DNA from 2 places in the Alkaliphilus metalliredigens QYMF genome. Region 2 is predicted to be linked to the other one. Evidence: riboswitches for the same ligand, from Rfam matches in the RefSeq annotation. Region 2 holds a riboswitch; the other holds the start of a gene.

Region 1 (16,069 bases), 220 kb from region 2:
CCTTCCCAGGGGCTCGATGAATTCATTAGTCTAGAAGATTTTAGTGAAGATGAGATGATTGGAATTGGACTGAGTGATGGTGAAATGTTTAGACAATCATTACCCTATTTAAAGGGACGAGACAATCCTTTTTACTCCTTCTATATTACATTGACCTCCCACCATCCCTTTACCATGGAAGGACTTCAGGATCAGCAATATGAAGGATTAAATGTAGGTGCAGCCTATGAAGGTATGGTGCTGGAGGCTTATTTAGAAACGGTACATTATTTAGACTACGAAATAGGTAAATTTATTGAAATGCTCAAGGAAGCTGATTTATATGAGAATTCTATCATCGTCATCCATGGGGATCATCAGGGGTTAGATATGCGTAATGAAGAAGCCAATGAACAACTGACTGACTTCCTAAATCGACCCTATGAAGAAAAAGATATGTTTAACGTTCCTTTTATTGTTCATATTCCAAATGGTGGTATGCAGGAGGAAGTGACAACCGCCGGTGGACAAATCGATTTTTTTCCTACCATGGCCAATCTATTAGGAGTAGAAACTGAAATTCAAACATTGGGAAAGGATTTACTCAACATTACAGATGGATTTGTTGCTAAGCAAGTCCATGTGTCGAGAGGTTCCTTTATTGACAATGAAAAGATATTTATTATGTCCAATGACGGTCTATTTGAAAATAGTCGAGCATGGATGATCGAAACTGGTGAGTCTGTGGATTTAGAAGCATGTCGTGAAGGATATGAAAGAGCCATTGCTGAAATTGAGTTTTCTGAATATGTGATGCAAAACAATTTAATTCCACTGATTCGGGAAAAAGGATTACCATATGTACTTCAGCATCAGCCATAGCCAGTGTATGACAGACTAGATTTGAAATTTTTCAACAGATATGTTACCATAGAGATTATTCAAATAAAGCAAAAAAGAAGGGAGTTTTTCTGTGTTTACTAAAAAGAGTTTACTATTTATTGTTGTAGGGTTGATAGCGCTCCTAGTCATTGGATGTGCCTCAGAAGGAGAAAATTTGTCACAAGATCAAGGTGAAGTGGTGGCTACTGTCAATGGTGCAAGTATTACCCGAGAGGTATTTGAAAACACTGTTGAAAGAACAAAGTTAAACTATCAGCAGCAAGGTATTGAGTTTGAAGGAGAAGAAGGAGAAGCAATGCTAGTGCAGGTTAGAGAACAAGCACTAAACAGTCTACTTCAAGAGGAAGTATTACTTCAGGAAGCAAAGGAAAAAGGGTATGATGTTTCAGAGGAAGCGATAGAAACAGAATTAGAAAGTATGAAGGGACAATTCGAATCAGAAGAAGAGTTTGAAGCAGCCCTAGAATTTAACCAGTTTACAGAGGATGACCTTAGAAATATGTTAGCCAGCGAAATGGCAATTGAACAATTTTTACAAAATGAGTTAGAAGAGGCTCCTGCATCCGATGAAGAGGCACAGGAACTGTACGATCAATATGCAGCACAAATGAAAGAAATTGCAGAAGAAACTGGAGAAACTGAAGAAATGCCAGCATTTGAAGAGGTCAAAGAACAACTAAAGATGCAAATTGCTCAAGAAAACCAACAAGAACTGATGGCTCAATTAATTGATGGATTAATGGAACAAAGTGAAATTGAAATATTCCTGTAAGATCAAAAGCTAGTGTCCAAGGATACTAGCTTTTTTTTTCGTCTATACTCTTCAAGAGACAATCATGTTATAATATCGTTATTGTAGAAAGACATTAGGAGGAATTAAAATGGATATCAATAAACAACTGATGCAAGAGTTTCAATTGAAGCCTTTTCAGGTCAATAATACACTGCAATTGATAGATGAAGGAAATACCATTCCCTTTATTGCCAGATACAGAAAAGAACAAACCGGGGAATTAAGTGATGAAGTCTTACGAGATTTATATGACAGACTGATTTATTTAAGGAATTTAGAATCACGTAAAGGCGAAGTGCTTCGATTGATTGAGGAGCAGGGAAAATTAACGGAAGAATTAAAACTGGAAATAACCAAGGCCACCGTCATGCAAAAGGTTGAGGACTTATATAGACCCTATAAGCAAAAAAGAAGAACACGGGCCACAATGGCCAAGGAAAAGGGACTTGAGCCATTGGCTGAACAAATCTTAAAACAAGAAACCCTGCAGGGAACCATTGAAGCCCTGGCTGAGACATTTATAAATGAGGAACTAGAAGTACATACCATTGAAGATGCCATTAACGGAGCAAAGGACATTATCGCTGAAGTCATATCTGATAATGCCCAATATAGAGAGCGTACTCGGAATATGAGTTTAAGAAAGTCAATCATCAGCAGTGAGGCAGTGGATCCAGAGGAAGAAACCGTGTATGAGAAGTATTATGACTATAAAGAGTCTGTTGCTAAAATTGCAAATCATAGAATTCTAGCGGTTAACAGGGGAGAAAAAGAGAAGAAACTCAAGGTAAAAATGCTAAGTCCAGATGAGGAAATCATCGCCTATCTAAAAGATCAAGTAATCGTCAATACCAAGGCTGTCACTGTATTGTTACTTCAAGAAACCATAGAGGATGCATACAAACGATTGATAAGTCCGTCAATCGAGCGGGAAGTTAGAAACATATTAACTGAGCGGGCAGAAGAAGAAGCCATTAAGGTGTTTGGTAAAAATACAAAACCACTACTTTTAATTGCGCCGGTTAAAAATGTCAGGGTACTAGCCATTGATCCAAGCTTTCGAACTGGATGTAAAATTGCAGTCTTAGATGAGACGGGAAAGCTATTGGATTATACCACCATCTATCCCAATGCACCTCAAAACAAGGTTGAGGAGTCTAAAAAAGTACTAAAGGAATTAATCGAACAATACAACATAAATATCATTCCCATCGGAAATGGGACCGCATCAAGAGAAACAGAGTTTCTTGTGGCTGAATTATTGAAAGAGATTGATCATAAAGTATATTATACAATTGTCAGTGAGGCAGGGGCATCTGTTTATTCAGCATCTAAGATAGCAACAGAGGAATATCCAGATATTAATGTGTCCATAAGAGGGGCTATCTCCATTGGGCGGAGACTCCAGGATCCCTTAGCAGAACTGGTAAAAATTGATCCTAAGAGTATCGGGGTGGGACAATATCAGCATGATCTAAATCAAGGAAAATTAGGAGAATCCTTAAAGAACGTCGTTGAAGATTGTGTAAACAGTGTGGGGGTAGACCTGAATACTGCAACACCGGCATTACTACAATATGTGGCGGGAATTTCTTCTACAGTTGCGAAAAATGTTGTGGAATATAGAGAAGAAAATGGCAGGTTTCAAAATAGAAAGCAGTTAAAAAAGGTGAAGCGATTAGGGGACAAAGTATTTGAACAATGTGCAGGCTTTTTAAGAATTGATGGCGGAGAGAATCCATTGGATAACACTGCTGTTCATCCTGAATCCTACAAAACCACAATGAAATTAATTGAAAAACTCGGCTATACTAAAGAGGATATAGAACAAGGAAAGCTTAGAAACATTGAGGAAAAAGTACTGCAGTATGGAGAAAAGCAATCTCAAAAATTAGAGGATAAAGTAATGGAAATTGCAGGAGAATTAGAGGTGGGACATCTTACATTAAAGGATATTATGCAGGAGGTCAAAAAGCCCGGTAGAGATCCACGAGAAGAAATGCCTATGCCTATTTTTAGAAGCGATGTACTAAAGATGGAGGATCTGAAGCTAGACATGGTGATGACTGGAACAGTGAGAAATGTGGTTGACTTTGGTGCTTTTGTGGATATTGGAGTCAAGCAGGATGGCCTTGTACATGTTTCCCAGCTCAGCAATAAATTTGTCAAAAATCCAATGGATGTGGTTTCAGTGGGAGACGAGGTTGAGGTTAAAATTATTGGCATAGACGTAGAAAGAGGAAAGGTTTCCTTGAGTATGAAATTTGATAAATAATTGAGGAAATTGTATATTCAGAGTTTGAGTTGTGAGGAGGGGTCATCGATATGACTCAGGCAGAAAAAGTGAAAAAATTAGAGCGCTATCGATGGGTTGTTTGGGGCATATTGGTTGTTGCTTATGTGATTGTGTTTTTCCACCGATTGGCATTGGGTGTGGTGAGGCAAGATCTGGTAGATACCTTTAACATTACAGGAACAACTTTTGCAAATTTGGGGTCAATGTACTTTTATCCCTATATGTTTATGCAAATTCCAGCGGGTATTTTAGCGGACTCCCTAGGGGCCAGGAAAACTGTTACCTATGGGACCCTGTTGGCTGGTCTTGGGTCCATTATTTTTGGTTTGGCCCCAAGTATCCTATGGGCCTTTGTAGGAAGATTACTGGTTGGGTTGGGTGTTTCAGTGGTCTTTATTGCCATATTAAAAATTCAATCTCAATGGTTTAAGGAAAGTGAATTTGGAACGATGTCTGGAATGACATCCTTTGTGGGCAATTTAGGGGGTGTGATGGCCCAAACTCCCTTAGCACTGGTTGTGGCTGCTTTCACATGGAGGACAACATTTGTGGGAATTGGTTTGATTAGTTTAGTGGTTGCATTTCTTTGTTATTGGGTTGTGAGGAACACACCAGAAGAAATGGGACTTCCCTCTATTGCAGAGATCGAAGGAAAAGAAAGACCAAGTCAAGCACCACAAAGGCCCCCTATTGGAGAGAGCTTAGTGAGAGTGTTGACAAATCCCAGAACATGGCCAAGTTTTTTTATGTTCACAGGATTTTTTGGGGCATTCATTTCTTTGACTGGCGCTTGGGGACAAAGCTATTTAATAGAGGTTTATGACCTGCCTAGTACAGTAGCCCCTAACTACTTAATGGCTGCAACACTGGGTTTAGCAATAGGGAGCTTTGCTATTGGGAAAATTTCTGATGTCATGAAGAGACGTAAATTACCGATGATTGTCTTTGGGGCAATCTATACAATAACCTGGGGTATTCTTGTTTTTGTTAATGGAGGAAAACCCCCTATTGCCATGCTGTACCCTCTTTTCTTTGTGATGGGCTTTACTTGTTCTGCTTTTGTCTTAAGCTGGGCATGTGGGAAAGAAGTGAATCATCCCAGTATAGCTGGAATCTCCACATCTGTTGTTAATATTGGCGGATTTTTAGGATCAGCCATTTTACCTCCTATATTAGGGCGGGTTTTCGATGCTTATGGAGGCGTTTTAGAACCAACAGCATTGTTTCAGAGAGCCTTTATGTACTGTTTTGCCTTTGTAGCTGTAAGTTTTCTGTTTGCATTTTTGGTGAAAGAGACCCATTGTCGAAATATATACATTGAAAAAAAAGCGTAAAGTAATTTTTTGCTTTTAAAATAAAGGAATTTTATTCCTAATGATAGAATAGAAAAAGAGAGAGAAAAATTTTATGAAGAGTAAAAGGAGAACAAGGAATGGAGACAATGCCTCTTAATGCTATCCTTTTAGGGCTGATCCCCGAGGCCTTATTGTTAATTTATTTGGGGTTAATCTTAATAGGAGTTCGTCCAGATATGAAAAAGCTGATTTTTGCAGCCATAGTACAAGGAATTCTTGTGTACTATATTAGAAGGCATACGATGTTTGGTATCCACTTATTGTTACAATACGTCACATTAATTTTGTTGATATGGGCTGTGCTAAAGGTACATATTTTAGGGGCTGTGCTTTCTGCTTCAATAGGAGGAGGAATCAATATACTTATTCGAGGGCCAATGCTCCTGTTGATTCAAAGTATAACGGGGTTATCTTTAGGAGATATACTTTATAGGCCTTGGTTGCGCATATTTTCTTTTTATCCCCGCTTTATTATTCTTTCTATAATAATTTATTTATGTGTCAAATATAACTGTACCTTGGAAACGGAAATGAACTTCCTGCCAAAAATTAATGGGAAGATAAGGAGTTAAAATGCACATCATACTTGCTTTTTTACAAACAAGAAGGTATAATAATCATAATTAAATAATAAAATCTTCAGGGCAGGGTGAAATTCCCGACCGGCGGTTAGAGTCCGCGACTCAACATAATGTTGATTGATCTGGTGAAATTCCAGTACCGACAGTAAAGTCTGGATGGAAGAAGAGCAAGTTTTTTGCTATGATTTTTGAGCGCCTGAAGTTACTTTAGGCGCTTGTTTGTGTTCTGGAAAGAATCTTCTAGACTATAATCTTCTTCTTAATGATGCTCCTGAACCACAAGAAGCTACTTAGGGTACAAAAAATGAGGAGGCGTTTAAGATTCAAAATACAATCACGACCTTTGGGTTGAAAAAAACAAAATTAGATACAAGAACATTAGTAAAAATCTCCATTCTATCAGTAATGGCCTTTATATTGATGGTATTTGATTTTCCGCTACCTATTTTCCCACTATTTTTAAAGGTTGATTTAAGTGATGTACCAGCATTAATAGGAGGATTTGCATTAGGGCCGGTGGCTGGCGTATTGATTCAACTCATCAAGGTCTTTTTACACTTCATTGTTAAAACTTCTACTGGGGGTGTTGGGGAATTATCTAACTTTATTGTTGGAACAGCATATGTATTACCAGCAGCGATGATTTATCATATGAAAAAGGATCGATTCCATGCCATTGTAGGAGCCTTGGTAGGGACGATTTCAATGACCATTGTTGGCGTGCTTTCTAATTACTTCATTATTATTCCTTTTTATTCAAAAATGATGCCAATAGAAGCCATTGTAGAACTAGGTACAATAGTAAATAGTAGAATTGTAGACGTTTGGACATTAGTGCTTTATGGTATCACTCCTTTTAATATTTTTAAGGGATTACTGATTGCATTGATCACTATGCTAATCTACAAGAAAATTTCAGTGATTTTAAAAAATAACTAAAAGACAGTTGAAGATAACTTTATAATGAAATCCAGCCTATATCAGTGATGATATAGGCTGGATTTTACTTATTTTACCCTTGGGGGCTTTATCGTTATCATATGTTTCTTGAGGTCTTCTTCATCAAAATAGGACAATAGTAGGAGAAGAATTAAGAAAAGTGGAAATTATTATCTGATATAAAAACAAATTATGCTAAAATAGAGTTGAAGTGTTTATTTGTCGAAAATTTCTATGTGAATGGAATATTGCATACAGCAGAATACTGATAATAGAAGGTATCATCGTATTAGTTGATTGGAGAAGTGATTGTTTCTTCCATTGTATATAGGATTGAATATAAAATTTTGAAATAAAGTAGGTGTACAGATGATTTGTAAGGAAATTAAGAGTCTAAAAGAAATGGAAGCCCTAGGAGAAAAAATGGGTGCTGTACTTCGCCCGGGTAAGATTCTCTGTCTAAAGGGAGATTTAGGAGCAGGAAAGACCACATTAACACAGGCACTGGCAAGGGGATTGGAAGTCACGGATTACGTCACCAGTCCAACCTTTACCATCATCCATCAATACGAAGGGCGTCTTCCCCTATATCATTTTGATGTCTACCGAATTAACCATTTCACCGAAATGGAAGATATCGGATATGAAGATTATTTTTATGGAGAAGGGGTCTGTGTCATTGAATGGGCCACATTGATTGAGGAGATTCTTCCTGAGGATTGCTTATGGATAGAAATTCGAGTGGTTGGGGTCCAGGAGAGACAAATATGCTTTTATCCTGCCAATGAAGAGGATCTACAAATGATAGAGGAGTTGTTGAAATCATGAAGATATTAGCCTTAGACACATCATCAATTGTAGGGACAGTAGCCCTGTTAGATGGAGAAAAACTAGCCGGAGAAATTATCGTTAATTATAAAAGAACCCATTCCCAGCAACTGATGCCTATGATTCAAGATTTATTGGAAAGCTGTGCGTTAAAGCCCAAGGATATTGATGTTTTTGCAGTCTCCCTAGGACCAGGATCATTTACAGGTTTAAGGATTGGCGTATCAACCATGAAGGCCATGGCCCAAGCATTAGATAAACCAATAGTGGGAATTTCTACATTAGACGGACTTGCCTTTAATCTCTTATACAGTCAGGGAATTATTTGTCCAATTATTGATGCCCAAAGAGATATGGTTTATACCGCTTCTTATCGTTGGAGTGGAGAGGATTTTCAGCAGGTAAAGGATTATGAAATGATTCACATTGATGAAATGATCCAAAGGTTTGACGGTGAAACAGAGTCTATTATTTTTGTAGGGGATGCAGTGGAAAAATTAAAGGAACGGATTCAGCATTCCTTAAAGAAAAGAGCTGTTTTCCCTCCAGGAATGGTGGCCATGGCAAGAGCCTCAGCCATTGGAGAACTGGCTAGAAGGGCCGTAATAGAGGGAAGGGTACAAAAACCTGAGGATGTCATGCCTATTTATATGAGAAAATCCGAAGCAGAAAAACAGTTTGAGGCAAAAATGAAAGGCAGGGAATAAAATTTCATGAACCCAATCAGTGTTAGAAAAATGAATAGGCAAGATATAGAGCAGGTACTGATTATCGAAACACACTGCTTTGCTATACCCTGGACCAAAGGGGCCTTTGAAAAGGAACTTAAGGAAAACAAGCTAGCCAGATATGTTGTGGCAGAAGTCAATGAGAATGTGGTGGCATATGGGGGGATGTGGTTAATTATAGATGAAGGACACATTACCAATATCGCAGTTCATCCTGAGTACCAGGGACAAAAAATCGGAAAAGAAATTGTTTTGGGATTGATGGAGGTTGCAAAGGAAGCAAATTTATTGCGATTGACCCTAGAGGTACGAAAATCTAATTTAATTGCACAACAGCTCTATAGAGGAATGGGGTTTATTATCTCTGGGATCCGCCCTGGATATTATCATGATAATGGGGAAGATGCCATCATTATGTGGAAGGATTTATAGAGGTGATTCGAAAGGGAGGCAATGTCTTGATTAAATTAGATGGGATGACAATTACCCTTGAAGGACAAAGGGTTTTAAATGATTTTTCAATAGAGATTGCTCAAGGAGAGTGGATTCAACTTCAGGGGCCTCATGTCTGCCAGCTAGTAGTTAAGGCTTTAGAGGGGACTCTCCGCCCCACAGAGGGGCATTTCTATTATGAAGGAGTAGATACCCAATGCTACAGTGCTTCGCAGTGGGCTCACCTTAGAAAAAAACAGCTTATTATAATGAGTCCCAAAAAAGGGCTGATGAATCATTTTGATGTTGAAAAAAACATTCAAATGCAATTGAAATATGGTGGCGTTTATCCCACCAAATGGAAAAGACAAAGCCAAAGAGTGCTGGAGGAGCTAGAAATCCTCTCCCTACGGAATAGAGAGATTGAGACCTTGGGTTCATTGGAAAGGTGGCAGGTTAAGTTGGCTAAGGCCTTGGTGGCTAAGCCTAAATTCATCGTGATAGAAGGGGTGTATGAAGAACTGAAACAAGCAGAAATAAAGGAATTCGTGATTTTCTGCAAAGAAAAGATTCCAGTGGAAATTGGGGTTATATTTTGTACTGAAAACAGAAGTATAGGTGTAGATGAAAGTTTTAGACAGGTGAAACTGTAAAGGAAATCAGAATGATTTCTGACCTCCTTAGGTATTGCTGAATCAAGTTTGTTGATCTTGCCTATCTGTTTGTTCTCCTCGAGCACCTTGTTCAATGGCTAGAATAGCTAAATCGGTTGCATCAATGGCTTCCAGCATACCATCTGGCATCACATTCATTTCTCCTAGTTTTTGACTGTAGGTTTTACGGGTGGGGGCGGGACGACGATGACGACGAGGCATATAATCACCTCCTAAGTGACTGTGACAATAGTTTAAGTCAATGTAGTTAGGCAATCTTATGATTCCTTAGGATTATTACGAAGGAAAGGAATCACAATATTTCTAACTAAGTGACCAACGCGAAAGTTAAAGTATCAACTTTCGGTTGTCTACTTATGGATAAACAAACTAAGTGACTAACATAAAAGTTAAAATCAATGTAGTTAGGCAATCTTATGATTCCTTAGGATTATTATGAAGGAAAGGAATCACAATATTTCTAACTAAGTGACCAACACGAAAGTCAAAATACCAACTTTCGGTTGTCTACTTATATTCTGCTCAAAAAATATGAAAATCATCAACAAAATAATTGTCAAATGGCGGAAGTGATGGTTGCTGTGCGTCGATTAATTAAAAGAAATAGGATATAATAGGGTTACGTATTGGAGGGCAGCCAAAATGTCCTCATCATTAGGTCTCATTTTAATTGAAGGAGCGAAAAAAATGATACAAAAGAAAAATGAAGAGAAGATCATAACATTGGCCATTGAATCTAGCTGTGATGAGACTTCTGTTAGTGTGCTGGAAAATGGACGGACAGTTTTATCAAATGTGATTTCATCACAAATTGAACAACATCAGAAATTTGGTGGTGTTGTACCTGAAGTAGCCTCTAGAAAACATATTGAAAATATTAATCAAGTGATTGAGGATGCTTTAAGGGAGGCGGATATTTCCTTTGATGGGTTATCACATGTAGCCGTGACCCATGGACCTGGATTAGTAGGAGCGCTACTGGTAGGACTCTCTGCGGCGAAAGCAATTGCCTATGCAAGAGAAATTCCCTTAAATGCTGTTAACCATATTGAAGGGCATATCTATGCTAATTTTATCGAACATCCCACCTTGGAGCCACCCTTCATCTGCTTGATTGTATCGGGTGGGCATACACATCTTGTTCATATGACGGATTATGGTCAGTATGAAGTATTGGGTAGAACAAGGGATGATGCAGCAGGGGAAGCCTTTGATAAAATCGCCAGGGCATTAGGACTGGGTTATCCAGGAGGCCCAATCATTGATCAATTAGCCCGAGAGGGAAATGCCCAAGCCATTAATTTTCCAAGGGCTTATTTAGAAGTAGGGAGTTTAGACTTTAGCTTTAGTGGATTGAAGTCCTCTGTATTGAACTACATAAACTCCGAAAAAATGAAGGGCCATGAAATTGTACTGGCTGATGTGGCAGCAAGCTTCCAACAGGCAGTGGTTGATGTTTTGGTTGAAAAAGTCATTCGATGTGCCCTGGACAAGGGGGCAGCTCAGATCGTATTGGCTGGAGGGGTGGCAGCCAACAGTGGATTAAGGAGAGATTTAACAAAGGCCTGTGAAGAAAAGGGAATTAACTTGAAATATCCTTCTCTAGAGCTTTGCACAGATAATGCAGCAATGATTGGATGTGTTGGCTATTATAACTATATAAGAGGCTTAGAATCTAACTTAGATATTAATGCCATTTCTAATTTGAAAATAGGAGAATAGATGGCTGAATTTGCCATTATTACATAACATTGTTTGTATAATCCTTGCAATCCCTATGTTATAATCAAAGTGATAAAACGAGACTTAAGTCAGAGGGAAGCTTTGTTGATGTATAGAAAATTATGGTCTTTAATTTCCTATACATTGGGGAGTACAGAGGGGATTCCCCTCTGTCGTATTAAGGAGGGTGCTCAGGTCGTAAGACCGTCGAAGGGAACCTAGGGTTCCTTAGCGAAAACAAATATTGACGAAGTCAATTTTGTTCCTCTGAGTTATAGTGGCGTTTATTTAGAGGGATGTCGCGCTGAATCCGCCACGTATCATAGTGGGAATTCTAGCAATACACCCAAGATAAACTAATGTTGAAAACTTTAAAGGGGGTTGCCATGATGGAAAAGCTATCTTGGATGAGAAAAGTAGATAAAACCATGGACAATGGAGAATTGTTGGAACTAATGGATCATATGCATGCAGTAATTGATTCTTTATTAAGTGAAAAAGAGGATAATCAAAAAAAGATTAAATCTTTAGAAGCAGCATTACATAGCCTGAAGAAATAATCCATCCATACTTTAAAACCCCTAATTCCATCGAGGAATTGGGGGTTTTATTTAAGTGCGCCATGGGTTGTGAAGAAAGCATAAAGCGAATGCTAACAAGTTGTTAGATAAATAACTGTGTATAGTGTGGAGGGATTGTGAAGAAGTAGCAAATAAGCCAAATGATTCTGTGGATAAACTTGTGGATTCTGTGAATAACTTGTGGATGGATGTGGACAGAAAAAGTCTTATTCAAAATGTATGCACAGATTCCATGAAATATGCCTTTATTGAAAATATAAAAGAAATATTTTCCCTAGTTGTCAACGCTATTTTCCCATTCTTCATAAAGTTTTTCTAAGGATTGTTTCGTGGTTAGGGTTTCTTGGTGAACCTCCCGACTTTTTTGGGGATCCGTATAAATATCCTCTTGGCACATTAGGGATTCAAGGGCGTTAAGACGCTCCTCTAATTCTAAAATGTCGGTTTCTATTTTTTCACGCTGTTGAGTCTCCTGTTTTAACCGGTTGCGTTCATCTCGTTCTTTACGACGAACATCCTTTAAATGGGTCTTGGTCTGTTCTTGATAGGTGGCAGGTTCAGCCATTAGCAGCTGTTCCTTTTTCTTTTCTATATAATAATCATAATTACCATGGAAAACCTCGATCCCATTAGTAGAAAGCTCAATGACCTTAGTGGCGACGCGATTAAGAAAATAACGGTCGTGGGAGATGGCAAATACGGTACCATCATAGTCAACTAATGACTCCTCTAACACTTCCTTAGAGTCAATATCTAAATGATTTGTAGGTTCATCTAGAAGTAAGAAATTTGATTTAGATAAAATGAGCTTTAAAAGAGAAATACGAGAACGTTCACCACCACTTAATGTATCGACGGGCTTAAAGACATCGTCCCCATGAAACAGAAAGGAGCCTAAAAGGGTACGTACTTCTGTTTGGTCCAGTTTTTTGTGCTCATCCCAAATTTCATCTATAACGATTTTATCTAAATGTAAATTTCGTTGTTCTTGGTCATAGTAGCCAATATGCACCTGATGGCCCAATTTGAAATCACCAGCGCTTGGTACTGTTTCTTCTGTTAAGATTTTGAACAGTGTGGTTTTACCCACACCATTAGGGCCAATCAACGCCACTTTTTCCCCTCGGTAAAGATCAAAGGTTAGGTTTTCAAACAAGAGGTGTTCATCAAAGGATTTACATAAATTTTCAACAGTTAATACATCGTTACCACTTTTTATCTGGGTTTCAAACCTCATTTTAGCACGTTTTTGAAAGGCCTGAGGTTTTTCTACCTCTTCGATTTTTTCTAACTGTTTCTCGCGACTATGAGCCCGTTTAGCCAGCTTTTCCGTACCATGCTGTCTAAATCTCCGTACAATATCTTTTTGGCGGGAGACCTCCTCTAGATGGGCTTGATAGACCCTGTGTTGCTGTTCTTGTTCTTGGGCTTTCTTTTTTGTAAAGGTAGAATAATTACCAGTGTAGGTTTTTAAGCCTTGGTGTTCAATTTCAAATACCCGATTGACCAACTGATCTAAAAAATAGCGGTCGTGGGAAATCATTAAAAGTGTGCCATCGTAGTCTCTTAAAAAGCCTTCTAACCATTCCACAGCTCCAATGTCTAAATGGTTGGTGGGTTCATCCAATAATAGAATATCTGGCTTTGAAAGTAATAATTTCGCTAAAGCAGCTCGGGTTTTTTGTCCACCGCTCAATTGATAAATTGGTTGTTCAAATTCATCCTCGGTAAAGCCCAATCCTCGTAGAACACCCCTCACAGTACTGCGAAATCCATAACCATTTTCTCGGTTGAAATCATCTAAAAGTGTTGCGTATTGTGACATTGTTTTTTCTAACAGAGTAGATTGGCTAGGGTCATCCCCTAAGGACGCGATCTCCAGTTCCAAGGATCTGAGATGGTTTTCCATGTCAATTAAATAAGTGAAAACCGATAAACCTTCTGCTAAAATGGTATTTTGCTCATCTAATTGGTCACTTTGCTCTAAATGTCCAATTACCTTTGATTTTCCCAAATACAAATTTCCGTCATCGTAGGCAAGTTGACCAGTCAAAATTTTAAACAAAGTAGACTTTCCAGCACCATTGATGCCAACTAAGCCAATTTTATCTCCAGTATTAATGCTAAAGCTAATGTCTTTCAATATTACATCAATTCCAAATGATTTGGTTATATTATTACAAGATAAAATAATCATAATTTTTCCTCCTTAGTAAAATTCTCAGTGTATTGCTCAGACTCATATGAGTTAAGTTGGATTATATATCAATTGCGTACGTTTTATTTTAGCAAAAAATAAACATTCCTTAAAGTGTAATTGTAACACAATCATTGAGGTTGCATTGACACTTTAGGGAAATGTTGCTATAATAAGTGAAAAAACGTTAAAAGTCCAACGTAGTAAAATCACAATTGAGCTTCAGGACGGTGTGGGGCGCGGAAAAAGAAAGAATCATTTAGGTGATTGTTAAATGTCATAACATGATATACTGATATCAATAAACTAATGGTGAATAGTTTGAATATTTTAATATTAAAACATTAAAACATTTCAATAAAAAAATAATAGTGGGAGTAGATAATATGACTAGAGAATATAGCAACATTTCCATGGCGGTGATCCGTCGCTTACCTAAATACCATAGGTATCTAAAGGATTTACTAGATCAAGAAACTTATCGGATTTCATCAAAGGAACTAAGTAAACTAATAGGATTCACAGCCTCACAAATCCGACAAGACTTAAACTGTTTTGGTGGATTTGGCCAGCAGGGATATGGCTACAATGTAGAGGAATTATACAATGAGATCGGAAAAATTTTAGGACTGTATCAAAGTTACCCTACTGTTATTGTAGGTGCTGGAAATTTAGGGCAGGCAATTGCCAACTACACTAACTTTGATAAATTTGGGTTTAGTACTTTAGCGCTATTTGATTCAAATCCTAAAATGATTGGGATGCGGATACGAGACATTGCAGTACATGATGTGGATCAATTAGAGGAGTTTATTAAGAAAAACCAAGTGAGGATTGGTGTAATTTGTACGCCAAAGAAAGTAGCACAAGATGTGGCAACGAAACTAAGTGAGGCTGGAGTGCAAGGAATTTGGAACTTTGCTCCAATTGATATAAAGGTGCCTGAGGAAATTATTGTGGAAAATGTCCATTTAAGTGAAAGTTTATTTACACTTTCATTTTTATTAAGCCAAGAATTTGACCAAGAATAAAACCCAAAAACCTGGGTTTTTTATTGCATATTATAATAAAGGGTGATGAAATGGGAAGTTATTACTCGCAAATTTATGAATATACTGAGAAGGCAGTGAAGACTGTTTTGTCCTTGGATAGAAAAGGAATTAAGAATGATGGTGATCAGCTGACGATTAGTGAGCTTCTTTTGCTTAAGGAGATTGGTGAACAGAAAGAGGGGAAGATGGCAGAGGTAATGGAAGCGTTAGCCTTGGACCGGAATGTTTTCGCAACCATGCTAGGGAGAGTTCAATCTAGCCGGTATGTGACGAAAAAGAGGTGTCGATATGATGGAAGAGTGTATTTACTTATGTTAACAGATAAAGGAAAAGACACTGTCTATCAGATTTTTGAGAGGGAAAAAGGAAATTTATTTCATTTGCTTGGAGATTTTACATTTAATGAAGAAAAGGCGATTTTAAAATTTTTAGTAAAGCTAGATATGCTCCATAAGGAAAAGAGTAGCAATGGGACAGAAATAAAAATAACCCCTTGAGCAATTAGGTCATGGGGTTATTAATTACTTGTATTTAGAAATTATTGTGGTTGAGGTGCGTCTGTAGGACAAACGTTGGCACAAGCACCACAATCGATACATCCATCTTCTTCGATTACATAAATGTCATCTCCTGCTGTGATTACATCTACTGGACATTCTGGTTCACATGCGCCACAATTGATACATGATTCATTGATTTTATAAGCCATTATAATAGCCTCCCTATGTATATTTTATTTGGAACTTTAATTGTATTATAGCCATAAAAATGAGGACAGACAATAGAGAAACTCATTTTTTTATAAAAAAGGGCTAATTTATAATGATTATCAGTGTAAATTTTGTTATTTCAGAAAAGACTATGGTATGATAGAAGTGAACTCGTTATAGTCAAAAGATAAAATCTTTATAAGAAAAGAACAGGAGGTGGATTCATGGAAGTAATCGTTCTAGTGGGGTCCAGTGGTACGGGAAAGAGCTATAGGGCAATTCATTTAGCAAAGGAAAAG
Region 2 (16,069 bases):
CGTATTTAATCATACAAGATCCCTGGGCAAGCTCAGCTACTTTACCAAGTTCAACAACAAAAGGTCTGCCTCCAAGCTCCATTTCAAAAGTTCTTATCATGTAAAATCACTCCATTTTCTTATTATTTTCAGTTCTATATGTAATACTCTTGTCCACTAAGTAGATAGAGAATATAAAAAATCATTATTTTAAACCTTTTCATGGGTAGGTTTATGATTTCCTTCTTCCAATATTTTATTGTTTCAATTATAACGATTTATAATCTAGGTATATTATAACAAAGTAAAATAAATAAAACAAATTAATTTGCAACTCCAATAATTGATATTGGTTAATGATATAGAATATTCACAGAAGAAATGAAGCGGAGGGCATTTATAACAATAAAACAGAGGTAAGGGAGGTAAATAAGAATGGAGATTATGGGAACGAGACTTTTTCTTTATAACCTCTATTAACTATGTTAAAATAGTTAAGTGATTTTTAACCACCCATTAAAATAATGATAATAAGAGAAAGAGGTAATAAGTTGAAGTTAATCAAGAAACTAATCCATAGAGATGTAAAAAAACTAGAGGGAAGAATATTTGAAAGAAAGGCAGCTCGAGGAATTATTCTAAAGGATTCGAATATTCTCCTATTGTATACAAAAAGATATAACGATTATAGCTTTCCTGGTGGGGGGGTTGATCCTGAAGAAGATTTAATGACTGGTCTCAAAAGAGAGCTTGCTGAAGAAATCGGGGCTAAGAATATCGAAGTCATCAGTGAATTCGGATATATTGATGAATACAGACCTCATTATAAACCTGAGTATGATTTGATTCATATGCTATCATATTTCTATGTTTGCAAAACTGATGATTTTGGAGATGTAGATCTTGAAGATTATGAATTAGCAAATGGCATGTCTTCCATTTGGATTGATATCCACGAAGCCATTAAGCACAATAAAGAAGTCATTGCTAACCAAGAAACATCTATGGGATTTTCCATTGAAAGAGAGACATTAGCTTTAGAGAGAGTTGCAGAAATGTTGTTATAAGGGGATAGAGATTAATAAAAAGCACTTATCTATTAGCTTGGATATGTGCTTTTAAATTATTGCTTTTATTTTTTCCTCTCTTGCAATCATATGGTTAAATTATAATAGTTTATAATTTAACCATATGATTGGAAACTATGTCAAGTTGAACGATAACTAAACTTGTTAAAATACAAGTAATTATATATACTAATAATAGAATGAAATCTTAATCGAGAGTATAAGTAATCTATCCTTCTAAATAAAGAGGGCTACAATTCAGTGAGAGCAAAGCTCCGTGAATTCAGTCGGATTTTATAAAAAGTAGAAAAGATGATGAAAGAAATGATGTATGATACTAAACATTTCCTATAAAAGTTAAAGGACATCGCAAATAATTTGATTTGAAGAAAGGAAGGATAGAATGGATCAGGAGTATCAAAAGGAAGATGAGATTATGACCGTAAGTGAGGTTGCTAAGTATTTGAAAATTAGTGAAGTAACAACCTATAAATTTGTTCAAGAAGGAAAAATTCAGGGATTTAAAGTAGGCAGACATTGGCGAGTGAAAAGAAGTGATTTAGTAGAATTTATTGAAAGGCAAAAAAGAGACGAAAGAATTTAATTTTCTAAATCACATAAAGTTTAAAATAATAGGGATAGGTTTCTCTCCACTGTTTTGCAGTGAGAAAAATCTATCCTAATGCATGTGTAATTGGGGGAAATAAGATGAGTAAAAAAGCATTAACACAATCTAAGCCAGTATCCTCTTCTGGATTTTATGGATGGGTAATTGTAGGGATTGCTGCCCTAGGGCTTTTCTTTTCCGGTCCAGGTCAAACCTATTCCGTGTCTATTTTTATTAACTCATATGTAGAAGACTTTGGCTGGAGTCGATCTCAAGTTTCAAGTTATTACTCCATGGCTACATTATTGGCAGGATTGTTACTGCCCTTGATTGGAAGAGCCATTGACGCTGCTGGACATAGAAGGCTAATCACCATTATTTCTACGCTATTGGGAATGACCTGTCTGTGGATGAGCTTTATTAATCAACCCATGATGCTTTTCATCGGATTCATTATGCTTAGATTATTTGGCCAAGGCTCCATGACGTTGATCCCTTCCACTCTTGTGCCTCAATGGTTTGTAAGGCATAGGGGAAAAGCCTTAAGTTTAATGGCTATCGGGGGAGTGGTGGGTTCTGGCCTTTTACCTCCTCTAAATAATTGGTTGATCACCTATATGGGTGCAGGCTTTGCATGGCGCGTTTGGGCTGTTTTATTAATAGGCGTGATGGCCCCTCTAGGGTGGCACTTCGTAAGAAATCAACCAGAGGATATGGGGGAGGTTCCCGATGGTAATAAACAACTTGAAGATGAAAATAGTGACCTAAGGTATGTGACTAGGATTTCAACCAGTGAAATATCTTGGACTTTAAAAGAGGCCATGAAAACCAGGGCCTTTTGGTTCATGCTTTTTTGCATGGTGGTACCCTCTATGATTAATACGGGAATCACCTTCCATATGGTCTCCATTATGGAGACAAAGGGATTTTCTTCTTCATTTGCTGCCTGGATTTTGAGTATCGTTGCCATGACACAGTTTCCATTAACATTTGTGGCTGGATATGTGGTGGATAAAGTGAAAATTCGATATGTAAAAGGAGTTAATTTTGTTGTTTTTTTAGGGGCTATGGCGATGCTTTTATATAGTCAATCTAATTATTCCTTAGTTATTTACGCTGTGGTTCACGGAATATTTGTGGCCTTCGACTCTGTCAGTACAGGGGTTCTATGGCCTAATTATTTTGGGAAAAAAAACTTAGGAAGCATTCGTGGATTTGCCATGACGGCCATGGTTATTGGTTCAGCATTAGGGCCATTACCCTTTGGTTATGCCTATGATCTCTTTAATGGTTATTGGGAAATCCTATTGCTTATGATGACTTTTCCTATATTAGCCAGTGTAGCAGCACTACTTTCTCCAGCGCCTAAGTACAAAGAAGAAAATGCTAAGATAGACTCAAATATATAAATTAATTTGTATATTTAAAAATATATAGCTTGCTGATTTTACTGATACTTGATATAATACAATCTTGTGGCCAGTAATTAATAATAATTATTAAGTAAATATAAAATTGACTTTAGAAAAAGAACGCACAGTAATGAAAAACTTTGGTATTCATACTCATAGTTAACCTTCTCTGTTCAATGTCCAGGGATTTTTTTATGGGTAATATAATATAAGTGAAAAATAAGGAGATGGTTTCATGGTTCATATGTTTCAAAGAAATAAAAAAAGTATGTTGGTTCATTGGGTTAAGCTGTCCGGTCTGTTTGGAAAAAACAAAACAATAATTAAGGATGAGGTGCTATCTGGATTAACAGTAGCACTTGCACTGATTCCAGAGTCAGTGGCATTTGCTTTTGTGGCGGGAGTGAGTCCTATTTTAAGTTTGCAAACTGCTGTCATGATGGGACTTGTAGCGGCTATTTTCACAGGAAGACCTGGTATGATCAGCTCATCAACCGCTGCAATTTCGGTTGTATTTGCTTCGTTAATCGCATTACATGGTTTGGAGTATCTTTTTGCTACTGTCATTCTAATGGGGATCATTCAAATCGCAATTGGGGTCTTGAGATTAGGAAAGTACGCAAGGATCATACCCTATCCAGTGATGCTTGGTTTTCTTAATGGATTATCTATTGTGATGTTTTTAGCCCAATGGGCACAGTTTAAAGTAGACGAAGTCGTCATGGTTAATGGTGTTGAAATGGTAAAGAAGGTTTGGATGCCTTCTACGGATCTGATAATTATGCTTTTGTTTGTGGTATTTACCATGGCAATTATTTACTTTGTTCCTAAGTTTACTAAAGCGGTTCCATCAAGTTTAGTGGCGATTATTGTCATGACAATCATTGCAGTTGTTTTAGATAAAAGTGGTTATCATTTAAGAACTGTACAAGATTTTGCTGGGATGGAGCTAAAGGGCGGATTGCCTAAATTTTATATCCCTCAAGTTCAGATCAGCATAGATATGCTTAGGGTTATTTTTCCCTATGCATTAGTTGGAGCACTTGTAGGATTAACAGAGGCAGTGCTGACCCTCAGAGTTATTGATGAAATGACAGATACCAGAGGGAAGACCAATAAAGAATGTGTGGCACAGGGTATCGCCAACACAGTAAATGGATTTTTTGGCGGAATGGGTGGAGATGCCATGATCGGACAGTCCATTATCAATATCAAATCAGGTGGTAGGACGAGATTATCTGCAATCGTAGCTCCAATGGCACTATTGGCATTTATCATGTTTGGTTCAGCCCTAATTAACGCAATTCCCCTTGCTGGTCTTGTGGGCGTTATGTTTATGGTTGTAGTGGGAACATTTGAGTGGCAAAGCTTAAAGTATGGAAAAAAGATACCTAAGCAAGATGTTGCAATTATCCTAGTCGTTACTATAGTGACAATATTTGTAGATCTAGCAACAGCTGTCATTATAGGAGTCGTATTATCTGCATTGATGTTTGCCTGGGAAAAAGGAAAAGTGATCTATGTAAATGTTGAGAATGATGAGAATGGTTCTAAAACATATAAGATAAATGGATCCATATTCTTTGGCTCTGTATTAAATTTTAAAGATTTATTTGACATTAAAAATGACCCAGATGATATTATCATTGATTTTAAATATGCCAAAGTAATGGATCACTCTGCTATTGAAGCAATCAACTCTATTGCAGAAAAATATAATAGTTTAGGAAAAAAATTAACTTTAGTACGTTTGAGTGAAGATTGTCAGGTGCTTTTCAAAAATGCGGAAACAATCACATGTGTTAATATAGAGACTTCCATAAATCTACAATCTCAGCATCATTATGTTTAAAAAAGTAGATGTATAAGAAATAATCATAATTTGAAAAATTGTATGTGGGTTTAAACTTGTTTAAACATAGAATGTTGTATATACTAAAAAGAGAGAAAGCTCTTGAGGAGGATGTTAATGAAAGGGCTGTCAAATCAGAATACACACATAAAATCAATGTCTACTAAAACAGAGAACGCATTTGATGATAGGAAGTGTAATCTGAAGTGGAATATTAATAGAGATGGTGAGAAGGGTATCATTATCGAGGTCACAGTATACTAAAAGATGAGTGAAGTTAACACATATAGTTTTGTACACAGGGGAAAATACCAGGGTTTAAAATTGGACGTCACCGGCGTGTGAAGAGAAGCGATCTGGTAGAATTAGTACAAAAGTAAATAAGCTCGAGAGAATCTAACAGATATCTTCCTTCATAATGATAGGGTATGATCTAATATTATAGAGGAGGAAACAAAAGATGGAGATTAATGATCAGCGTTCAGTAGAGGAAGTATTGCAAGCATGGGTTAATCTTTCTTATAAACACTTTAATGGGAAAGAAAAAATCAAGGACAATGGTGAAGAACGTAGACAAATAGTAGATAGACTGAAAATAAAAGGAATTGATAGTATTGTCATAGAGGGTATGGATAATGAATCCTATCGTTTAACATATAATGAGCATCACAAAAAAAGAACGAAAAAAGTTATGATACAAAAATAAGGTACTACAACGAGGATAGATCATTTTAAAATGATCTATCCTCGTTTTTTATGGAGAGAACATGATTTTTCCGGTAAACTTTTTAAAGGAATTTTAAGGGAAATAGAGAAGGGATACATGTAAGAAATGATTAATTTACAATAAATTACAATGAATTACAATAAATTTACAATTGGGAGGTGGAAATGGTAATGGAGCAGCTGTCTAATGAATTTCAGGGACTAAGCTTTGGAGATCATATTTGCTTACTATACAATGATATGGATGGGTACAGAAAGATTGCTATTGATTACATCACCAAAGGTTTATCAAATAATGAAAAGGTAATATGTCTAACCACGATTATTCTAAGGATCTGTTGATTGAAGATTTTCAAAATATAAATATTGATGTAAATCAGTATATAGTCTCAGGTCAGCTTGTCATTTCAAATGGTAAGAACATATACTGGGAGACTACTGATTTCGATGCCAAGAAAACAGTAGCCTACTGGAAACAGAAAATAGCGGATATTAAAAAAGAAGGGTTTAGGGGTGTCAGAATACTGGCGGAGATGATGTTTGCACTATATGAAGAAGACGGTATGAATAAGTTGATGGAATATGAGCTCAAATACAATGAATTAGGCGTAGGAGATAATGAATTATATTTATGTGCTTTTGATAAAAGTCAATTCCCTGCCTATGTCTTAGAGGATATGGTAAAAAAACATAATGTACTAATCAATGTTAAGGAATTAATTAAGCCAAACCCCTATTATATAAATTACAAAAAACAACTAGAAGAATATACGGATAAAATAACAATGAGAAAATACTTATCCTTAGGCCTAAAGAATAAACACAAACCCATAAGTACCAGTCATTCTAATGAGAATAGGGGAGAGGCAATTTTAAAGCATGTGCTAAAGTCTACGGGAGATGGTATTTGGGAATGGAATGTTGAATCTAATCAAATATATTTAAACAAAAGCTTTTTACATACACTGGGGTATCAAAATGATCAAAGAACAACAAAGGCTGAGGATTTAATCAAGTTGATACATCCTGAAGATCGTTATGGTTTCAAAGAACAAGTAAAAAAATGTTGTGATAATAAAATAGAATATATTGATTATGAAATCCGGGTTAAAAGTAAAAAGGGAGAATGGATATGGTTTCGCATAAGAGGTACAGTCATAAAGAAGGATGCAGCTCATGGCAGTTCACTTAAGATGGTAGGAATGTTTATTAACATTACAGAAAGAAAAATAATAAGAAATGAGTTAAATGAAAAGATGCACTTTGAAAAGCTGAGGACCGATTTTTTCTCAAACATCTCACATGAGCTCAGGACACCCCTAAATGTCATTTTAGGAAGCTTACAGCTACAGGGCTTATATATAGCCAGTGAGAATACTAGCAAATATAAAAAAGAGTACAGTAAAGCTAACAAAAGGATGAAGCAGAATTCTTATAGGTTACTGAGATTAGTCAATAATATAATCGACATAACAAAAATTGATTCTGGGTTTTATGATATTAACCTGGAAAACTACGATATCAATATGCTCATAAGAGAGATTGTATTGTCAGTTGAAGACTATATTGAGAATGCAGGTTTACAGATAGAATTTAAGGCTAATACAAATCAAGCAATCATTGCATGTGATCCTGAGAAAATTGAAAGAATCATGCTAAATCTTTTGTCTAATGCCATAAAATTTACTGAGGCTGGCGGAAAAATAGTCGTCACTGTGAAGATGGTGCAGAACAGGATATTTATGTCTGTTAGGGATACAGGAATAGGAATTCCCCAAGAAAAGATAAATAGCGTATTTGAACGATTTAAACAAGTCGGCTCTTATAGCCATAGGAAAAATGAAGGGAGTGGCATAGGTCTTTCTCTTGTGAGGTTATTAATAGAAGCCCATAAAGGGAAGGTTACTGTAAGGAGTAAGTTAAATGAAGGTACAGAGTTTATAATTGAACTACCCAATGAAATTATAACGGAGGAAATATATGTTAAAGAAGAAGTGGTGACTAGGAGAAAGATGAATATTGAAAGATTAAATATTGAGTTTTCCGATATATATGGCTAGCTCAATTATCGTGAAGTATACATAATGAAATGATATCCAGTATAAGTGATCAACACAATTTAGTTTGTTAAATTGTGTTGATCACTTAGTTGTTTCATCCAGCGAAGCGTCTTAGACGCTCTTTTTAGATCCTAAAAAGGATATAACTGAAGCTTATTAAATAAGTAAGGGTGAAGTTGTACATTTTACAAACAGTGGTGTATGGTGGTTAAAGTAAAAAGAGTAGGGTAAAATGGAAAATGAAAAATGAAAGTAAAAAATAGGAAATGTGCAGAGAATAAGTAGAACCCTCAACAAAGGGATAATCATAATTGCGTTTTAAAGGGGTAAAGAAAGGGGCTTTGAGAGTATATGAATAAAACAAGAAAAGAAAAATGTAGTGAAAAAGATGAAGTATATTTAGAGCGGGCGCGTTCAAATGAAAGTGAATTCGTAAGAAGCATAATTCATGAAATTAGAACGCCCCTCAATAGTATTATCGGAATGGCAGAGCTAATGAGCATAACAGATTTAACATTAGAGCAACAAAACTATATAGAAACAATCCAGCTCTCGGGTCAAATTTTAATAAATACAGTTAATGATTTTCTAGAGTTATCTAAAATGGAGTTTAAAGGATTGACAATAGATGATGAAGTCTTTGAGCTGAATGAATTAATAGAAGATGTATTGAAGATTATGGATGAGAAGATTAAAAAGAAAAAGCTTCGGCTTAATAAAAAGGTAGATTTACTTTCTGAATTTCATGTAAAAGGAGATAAGCTTAGGGTACAACAGATTTTGTTGAACCTCATTAGCAATGCAGTAAAATTTACTGAGGAAGGAAAGATCGAAGTTATTTGTGAGATAGCCCATGAAAGAGAAGAGATCGTCGAGATTCAATTCGAAGTAATTGATACAGGTGGCGGGATTGCTCCCGAGAGCATCGATATAATTTTTGATCCATTTACTCAAATCAACAGAACTGAATCCCATGAGGGTACAGGATTAGGATTGTCCATCTGCAAAAAACTAGTAGAGCTAATGGGTGGAGAAATTGGTGTAGAGAGTCAGTTAAGGAATGGCACACGATTCTGGGTTAGGATTCCCTTAAAAAAGGCTGTAAATGTTCTAAAAGAAAAAGAGAAACTTGATTACAATTTTTTAAATAAAAACAGTCAAATTCTTAAACAAGAGCAGGTCGATAGTAAGAAAAGAATTCCCACAATACTGGTAGCTGAGGATGATTTATTAAACCAAAAAATAATTTCGGCTCAATTAAAGGTCTTAGGATATGACTTTGAGATTGTGAGCGATGGTGGAGAAGTCTTAAGGGCTCTTGGGAAAAATCATTATGATTTAATTTTAATGGATTATCATATGGTAGGGATAAATGGACTCAAGACAACTGAAATGATTCGAAAAATGGAAGAGAAAACCCAAAGACATACGATGATTATTGCGTTAACTGCCAGTGCAATAGCAGAGGCGAAACAAGAAGGAACCAAACGAGGAATGGATGACTACTTAAGTAAACCGATAAATTTAAACGAGCTCAGTGAAAAACTTAACAAACACTTGCGGAGGGCTCAAGACATACACATAAAAACGGCCAAGGATTCGGCAGCCTTTTCTCCTGAAGAACCCCAATATGACGCTATTGATGTTCGTTTGCTAAAGGAAATTTTAGAAGACAACAATGATTTATTATATGAAATAATAAAGGAGTATTTAGCTGAAGCAAAAGAGAAAATCAAGCTTTTAACAACCTACATTGCTTCAGAGAATAAGCAAAATATCAGGTATATTGCACATAATCTCAAATCCTCCAGTGGATATATGGGAGCTGAAAAATTATGTGGGTTAGCAAAAGAAATGGAGTTCATTGCCAATAAGGAAACAAATTCCATAATGGAGATGAATGTGAAGCTTGAGGAAATTAAAAGTGAATTTTTAGTTGTAAGTGGCCAGCTGGAGGGCTTGTTACATGGAAAAACCTAGTGTCTATACATAGACACTAGGTTTTTCTTAAGCGATACCCCACACCCCTGATGGTTTCAATTAGCTGGTTATCTGAGTCGTCTAACTTTTTTCTAAGAGATGAAATATGCATATCAATGACCCGTGTTTCCGAAACAAAGGATTCGCCCCAAAGTTTTGTCAAGAGGTCATCTCTTGAGAAAACTTTTCCTGGATGAGTTACGAATAAAAGTAACAATTCAAATTCTGCAAATGTCAAACTGATAAGCCCATCGTCTTTCTTCACTTCTCTAGTGGTAATGTCTAATGTAATACCCGAAATAGATCTACTGGTGTTATGGGAACGAATTGTATTTTGAGCTCTACGCAAACAGACATTTATTCTTGCGATGAGTTCTCTTTTATGAAAAGGCTTTGTAATGTAGTCATCAGCCCCCATTTCAAGAGCAATGACTAAATCTAACTTATCATCATTACTAGTCAAAATGACAACGGGAATATCACTATGAATCGAATGGGAGCGAACGGTTTTTAAAAGTTCTAATCCATTGCAGTCAGGCAGAAATAAGTCTAAGATGATTGCATCAATATCTTTATGATTAGATAAGAGATCTAGGGTCATAGCACCATCTTCTGCAGAGAGTACCTGAAATTGATGTTGCTCCAACGTATGTCTAATGAGTCTTTGTGTTGTGGGATCGTCCTCCACCACGAGAATGCTTTTGTTTTGCATAGCCTTCCAACTTTCCTGATGAAATTTTCGCTATAAGGATACCATTAAGTTTAGTTCAGCGTAAAGGTGGTGTTTAAACAACTTGATTTACGTAAGCTGATTGGAATGATATTGCAACATACTACATTATATATTATTCGCATTATATTCCTAGGGTATCCACACTATTTTTACCATATGTTTACGCTAAATTTACAAAATAGTACAACAAATTTACATAGATGGGATAAGATGAAATTATAATGACAATAGTCATTGCAAATTATTAATCGGCCAATACTTAGTAAAAATAGTTGGATTAAAACTAAGGGGGAGATTACTGATGAAGAGAGAAATAGAACTAGAACAAAAGATAAAGCTACTGAAGAAGGAATTGTCGAAATATACAGAGAATAAAGACGTTTTTTTAACTCCAAAAATGTTGAATATCAGTAAAAAAATTGACGAATTCATTATTAAATACGGTAAATTTGAAGATGAAGAAGAAGAAGAGGATTAACAATACATGAAAAATAGGATTATCTTAGAAAAAAAAGACCTTTGAGCACGGTATTGTGTTTGGAAGTCTTTTTTATTTTGTAAAACTTGTATTATTGATGCGGCTATTTTAAGTGCCACATCCGAGAAAAATTTAAAAAGCTAGAAGGAAATAAGCAATTGATATAGAATAATACAATGTTATGCAAAAATGCCGACCAATGGCATATAATGAAACTAGAGAAATGTCAACATGGAAGAAGGAGTAGATGTTTTGTGCTAATGGATTCAGTGAAGGTCGGATTTAAAAAAGGAATTGAAACCACATGGATGCTAGCTAAGGTCATCGTTCCTGTTTACTTTATCATTACTTTTTTGCAGTATACTCCAGTCATCGATTGGATAGCAGAAACATTCAGACCCATAATGGCGCTTTTTAATTTACCAGGAGAAGCTGCAATTATTTTAGTCTTAGGGAATGTTTTGAATCTTTATGCTGCAGTGGGAGCCATGAGTGTGATTCAGCTCTCTACCCTAGAGATTACTACTATTGCAATTATGCTTTCCTTTTCGCATTCACTTTTAATTGAGACAGCGGTGACTAAAAAGCTAGGAATTGGTGTCACAAAGGTTGTTTTAATCAGGGTGGGGTTAGCAGTGGCAACAGGAATCGTGTTCGGAAGGGTGGGGATGTTACTATGATGGAGATATTGAAAGAAGCTGCCTCGGGAAGTTTTAACTCGGTTTATAAGATTGCCATTATTATTATGCCCATTATGATTACATTACAGATTTTAAAGGATTATAAAGTACTGGATAGGATCACAAAACCCTTCGGATTTTTATCTAAAATATTTAAAACCTCCGATGAGTCAGTTTTACCCCTGCTGGTAGGATTGATATTTGGCCTTTCCTATGGTGCAGGTGTCATTATTCAGACTGCTAAGGAAGGAAATTTATCTAGACGTGACTTGATATTAATTACAGTGTTTTTAGCCACATGTCATGCTGTTTTTGAAGATACGCTGATTTTTGTGGCAGTAGGAGCAAATGGGTTTATTTTGTTGGGGGTTAGAATTGTGGCAGCCTTTATACTAACCTATATTTTATCTAGAAGGTCTGGGCTAGGAGAAATAAAGACATCTGAATCATTAGAAGAAGTAAAGTTGTCAGCCTAGTTTTACTGAAAGTAATTGTTGACAACATAAAAGAATCATGATATTTTAAACTTAAATTGAATATAATCTTCAGGGCAGGGTGTAATTCCCGACCGGCGGTAAAGTCCGCGAGCCACAATGTGGTTGACTTGGTGAAACTCCAAGACCGACAGTAAAGTCTGGATGGAAGAAGAACAGTATATGTAGTGTATCACTTTACCCTTAGGGGAAAAGTGTATATATTATGCTATTGATTGCTATTTCAAGCTCTGAAGGAAACCCTTCAGAGCTTTTTAAGTGCTTGAAATTTAAGTGCGCTATGAGTCGATGCGATAGCATCAGACGAATTTTTTAATGAAATATTGTTAATAGCTAATAATAGTTAAAGGAATACATATTGCTCCTAAGGACGAAGTCAGATTTGAAGCATATGTGAAAACAAGGATAGGATGATCCATAGTCAGTAATCGGAAAATGAGGTGTTCAAGTGCACAACCAATATATGAGAAAAGCCATTGAATTAGCAAAAAAGGGGACTGGACACACAAATCCCAACCCATTGGTAGGGGCAGTCATCGTAAAAAACAATAAAGTGATTGGTGAAGGCTACCATCATTATTATGGAGGCCCACATGCAGAGGTTGATGCTTTTAACAATGCAACTGAAGATGTGAAGGGGGCAACGATGTATGTCACCCTAGAACCATGCTCCCATTATGGGAAAACACCACCCTGTGCAAAAGCCATTGTAGAGAAGGGGATTGCCCAAGTGGTAATTGCCATGAGAGATCCTAATCCACTGGTGGCGGGAAATGGGATTGGGATTTTGAGAGAAAGTGGAATTGAAGTCATATCAGAAGTTTTGGAGTCTGAAGCAAAAAATCTAAACGAAATTTTTGTGAAATATATCACCACTGAAATGCCCTTTTGTATTTTAAAAACCGCCATGACATTAGATGGCAAGATTGCCACTGCCACAGGAGATTCTAAATGGATCACCAATGAGGAGTCAAGACAATATGTTCATGAGATCAGACACCAGGTATCTAGTATCATGGTAGGCATCGGTACAGTTTTAGTAGATGATCCACAATTAACAACCCGATTGCACAATCAAGAAGGCTCAGACCCCATTCGAGTGATTGTAGATACTGAGGCTAAAACGCCACTATGGGCTCAGGTGTTACAGCTTTCTTCGAAGGTGAGAACAATTATTGCAACAACTGAAAAGGCTGACCCTAATAAAATAAAAGCCCTGGAAGAAAAGGGTGCTGAAGTCATCATAATCCCTCTTAAAAATAATCAAGTGGATTTGAAGTGTTTGATTCAACAGCTAGGGGCTAAAGGAATAGATAGTGTCTTGATTGAAGGGGGAGCCACTTTAAATGACAGTGCATTGCAGGAAGGAATCGTAGACAAGGTTGTTTCCTTTATTGCACCTAAGATAGTAGGTGGCGCCAAGGCCAAAACCCCAGTAGGGGGAGACGGAATTAAATATATGAAGGATGCAATTCAGTTAACAGATATTCAAGTAAGAAAATTTGGCCAGGATATTATGATTGAAGGATACTTAGGAAAGGGAGAATAGACCTATGTTTACAGGATTAATAGAAGAAATAGGAACTGTTGAAGCTGTGAGAAAGGGCTCTAAATCAGCCCAGTTGACCATTAAAGCCAAGCAAGTGGTAGAAAGAGTCAAACTAGGGGATAGTATCAGCACAAATGGTGTTTGTTTAACGGTGGTGGAATTTGGGCAAAATGGATTCACAGTGGATGTTATGCCGGAGACCATGAGAAGAAGTAATCTTAAAAATGTAAAGCATGGTAGTTCTGTGAATTTAGAAAGGGCACTTAAGCTTGGTGACCGATTAGGTGGGCATATGGTTTCAGGACATATTGATGGTGTGGGAATCATTCAAGGAATAGAAGAAGAAGATAATGCCACATGGGTGACCATTAAAGCGCCTATTGGGACTCTAAAGTATGTTATTGAAAAGGGCTCCATTGCCATTGATGGAACAAGCTTAACCGTGGCTTATGTGGATCAAGAAACACTTAAAGTGTCCATTATTCCACTGACTCGAGACGAGACGACATTGTTAAGCAAAAAAGTGGGAGAAGAAGTCAATTTAGAATGTGATATGGTTGGAAAATATATTGAACGGTTGACGATGTTTAAAGAAGCAGGAATGAAGGAGCAAACAAGCGCCATAGACATGAATTTTTTACAGGAAAATGGATTTGCTTAAGGAATCAGAAGAAAATAATGAGTGAAATAGACCATTATATTGACCGGTTATTTTCTGGGAGAGGACTAAGAGAGGAGTGTATAAATTGAATAAATTTAATACTATAGAAGAGGCTATCGAAGAGATCAAAGCAGGTAAGATGATTGTTGTGGTGGATGATGAGGATCGAGAAAATGAAGGGGATCTTTTGATGGCGGCGGAAAAAGCCACCCCGGAGACCATTAACTTTATGGCTAGGTATGGGAGAGGACTCATATGCACACCCATGACTAAGAGTGCATTACAGAAATTGAATATTTTTCCCATGGTAACGGATAACACGGATCCAAAGGAAACAGCCTTTACTGTTTCTGTTGATTCAGTTGAATGCACAACGGGTATTTCTGCCGGTGAACGGGCTTGTACGATACTGAAGCTAGTTGACCCAGGGGCAACGGCTAGGCACTTCACAAAGCCAGGGCATATTTTTCCTTTAGTAGCCAAAGAAGGTGGGGTACTAAAAAGGGCAGGACACACAGAAGCTGCTGTGGATTTGGCTAGAATGGCGGGGCTTGACCCTTCAGGAGTGATTTGTGAAATCATGAATGAAGATGGAACCATGGCCAGGGTGCCAGAACTGATGGAATATGTTAAGGAACATAATTTAAAGATTATCACCATTGCTGATTTAATTTCCTATAGAAGTAAGCATGAAAAATTGGTAGAAAAAGTTACTGAGGCAGTCCTGCCAACTAAATATGGAGATTTTAAAATGGTGGGTTATGAAAATAAGCTCAATGGAGAGCACCATTTAGCCCTGGTTAAGGGTGATGTATCGGGTGGGGAACCTGTGTTGGTAAGGGTGCACTCTGAGTGTTTAACAGGAGATGCCTTTGGTTCATTAAGATGTGATTGTGGTGAACAGTATGCTGAGGCTGCTAAGAAAATTCAAGATGAAGGCAGAGGAGTACTGTTGTATATGAGGCAAGAAGGCCGTGGGATTGGATTAATCAATAAGATTAAAGCCTATGCACTTCAGGATGAGGGGATGGATACAGTGGAAGCCAACCTGGCTCTGGGGTTCCCGGAAGATATGAGAGACTACGGTATCGGTGCTCAAATATTAGCGGATCTAGGGATTGAAAAAATTAGAGTGATGACAAACAACCCTAAAAAACTATCTGGTATTACGGGTTACGGCATCGAAATTGTTGAAAGAGTGTCGATTGAAATGAATCATAATGAAAGAAATGAATTCTATTTAAAAACCAAGAAAGATAAAATGGGACATTTATTAAATATGGAGGAGGAAAAGTAAAATGAGAGTATACGAAGGAAAGTTAATTTCAAAGGGACAAAAATTTGGCATTATTGTGGGAAGGTTTAATGAGTTTATAGGAGGCAAACTGTTATCAGGAGCTATAGATGCCTTAAAAAGACATGGCGTGGATGAAGAGAATATCGAGATCGCATGGGTGCCTGGAGCATTTGAGATGCCTTTGATAGCAAAAAAAATGGCGAAGTCTCAAAAGTATGATGGTGTCATTTGTTTAGGAGCAGTGATTAGAGGTGCCACACCGCATTTTGACTATGTATCTAGTGAAGTCACTAAGGGTGTTGCCAGTGTATCACTGGAAACAGAGGTACCAGTGATTTTTGGTGTACTGACAACAGATACGATCGAGCAGGCTATTGAAAGAGCCGGTACTAAGGCAGGAAACAAAGGCTTTGAAGCCGCTGTAACTGCTATTGAAATGGCTAATTTATTAAAAGAATTTTAATTATCGAATACAGTCTGATTGTTATAGCATC

Evidence for each region. A riboswitch is a leader RNA that binds a small molecule or an ion and turns the genes downstream of it on or off. The one in region 2 is predicted to bind FMN.
Region 1: linked by a shared signal. The riboswitch ahead of AMET_RS03965 (ECF transporter S component) and the one ahead of ribD (bifunctional diaminohydroxyphosphoribosylaminopyrimidine deaminase/5-amino-6-(5-phosphoribosylamino)uracil reductase RibD) in region 2 are both predicted to bind FMN.

Annotation. Positions count from the first base shown of each region.
Region 1 covers NC_009633.1:835,718-851,786, forward strand. The annotation lists gene AMET_RS03940 (LTA synthase family protein) at 1-861, shown strand, start outside; gene AMET_RS03945 (SurA N-terminal domain-containing protein) at 953-1,654, shown strand; gene AMET_RS03950 (Tex family protein) at 1,764-3,950, shown strand; gene AMET_RS03955 (MFS transporter) at 4,001-5,305, shown strand; gene AMET_RS03960 (hypothetical protein) at 5,404-5,898, shown strand; FMN riboswitch at 5,958-6,079, shown strand; gene AMET_RS03965 (ECF transporter S component) at 6,256-6,846, shown strand; gene tsaE (tRNA (adenosine(37)-N6)-threonylcarbamoyltransferase complex ATPase subunit type 1 TsaE) at 7,216-7,674, shown strand; gene tsaB (tRNA (adenosine(37)-N6)-threonylcarbamoyltransferase complex dimerization subunit type 1 TsaB) at 7,671-8,381, shown strand; gene rimI (ribosomal protein S18-alanine N-acetyltransferase) at 8,388-8,834, shown strand; gene AMET_RS03985 (ATP-binding cassette domain-containing protein) at 8,861-9,487, shown strand; gene AMET_RS03990 (hypothetical protein) at 9,530-9,709, opposite strand; gene tsaD (tRNA (adenosine(37)-N6)-threonylcarbamoyltransferase complex transferase subunit TsaD) at 10,196-11,230, shown strand; gene AMET_RS25525 (hypothetical protein) at 11,590-11,790, shown strand; gene AMET_RS04000 (ABC transporter ATP-binding protein) at 12,086-14,008, opposite strand; gene AMET_RS04005 (redox-sensing transcriptional repressor Rex) at 14,395-15,039, shown strand; gene AMET_RS04010 (MarR family winged helix-turn-helix transcriptional regulator) at 15,090-15,557, shown strand; gene AMET_RS04015 (DUF362 domain-containing protein) at 15,599-15,769, opposite strand; gene AMET_RS04020 (Asp23/Gls24 family envelope stress response protein) at 15,995-16,069, shown strand, end outside.
Region 2 covers NC_009633.1:1,052,892-1,068,960, forward strand. The annotation lists gene AMET_RS04975 (polyribonucleotide nucleotidyltransferase) at 1-100, opposite strand, end outside; gene AMET_RS04980 (NUDIX domain-containing protein) at 531-1,046, shown strand; gene AMET_RS04985 (helix-turn-helix domain-containing protein) at 1,450-1,650, shown strand; gene AMET_RS04990 (MFS transporter) at 1,755-3,062, shown strand; gene AMET_RS04995 (SulP family inorganic anion transporter) at 3,301-4,917, shown strand; gene AMET_RS26425 (hypothetical protein) at 5,035-5,181, shown strand; gene AMET_RS27180 (hypothetical protein) at 5,241-5,297, shown strand; gene AMET_RS05000 (hypothetical protein) at 5,378-5,623, shown strand; gene AMET_RS26805 (MEDS domain-containing protein) at 5,809-5,985, shown strand; gene AMET_RS26810 (ATP-binding protein) at 5,982-7,703, shown strand; gene AMET_RS05010 (ATP-binding protein) at 8,055-9,683, shown strand; gene AMET_RS05015 (response regulator transcription factor) at 9,700-10,395, opposite strand; gene AMET_RS24850 (Spo0E family sporulation regulatory protein-aspartic acid phosphatase) at 10,718-10,894, shown strand; gene AMET_RS05020 (nucleoside recognition domain-containing protein) at 11,155-11,574, shown strand; gene AMET_RS05025 (nucleoside recognition domain-containing protein) at 11,571-12,050, shown strand; FMN riboswitch at 12,112-12,228, shown strand; gene ribD (bifunctional diaminohydroxyphosphoribosylaminopyrimidine deaminase/5-amino-6-(5-phosphoribosylamino)uracil reductase RibD) at 12,517-13,617, shown strand; gene AMET_RS05035 (riboflavin synthase) at 13,622-14,278, shown strand; gene AMET_RS05040 (bifunctional 3,4-dihydroxy-2-butanone-4-phosphate synthase/GTP cyclohydrolase II) at 14,364-15,575, shown strand; gene ribH (6,7-dimethyl-8-ribityllumazine synthase) at 15,577-16,038, shown strand.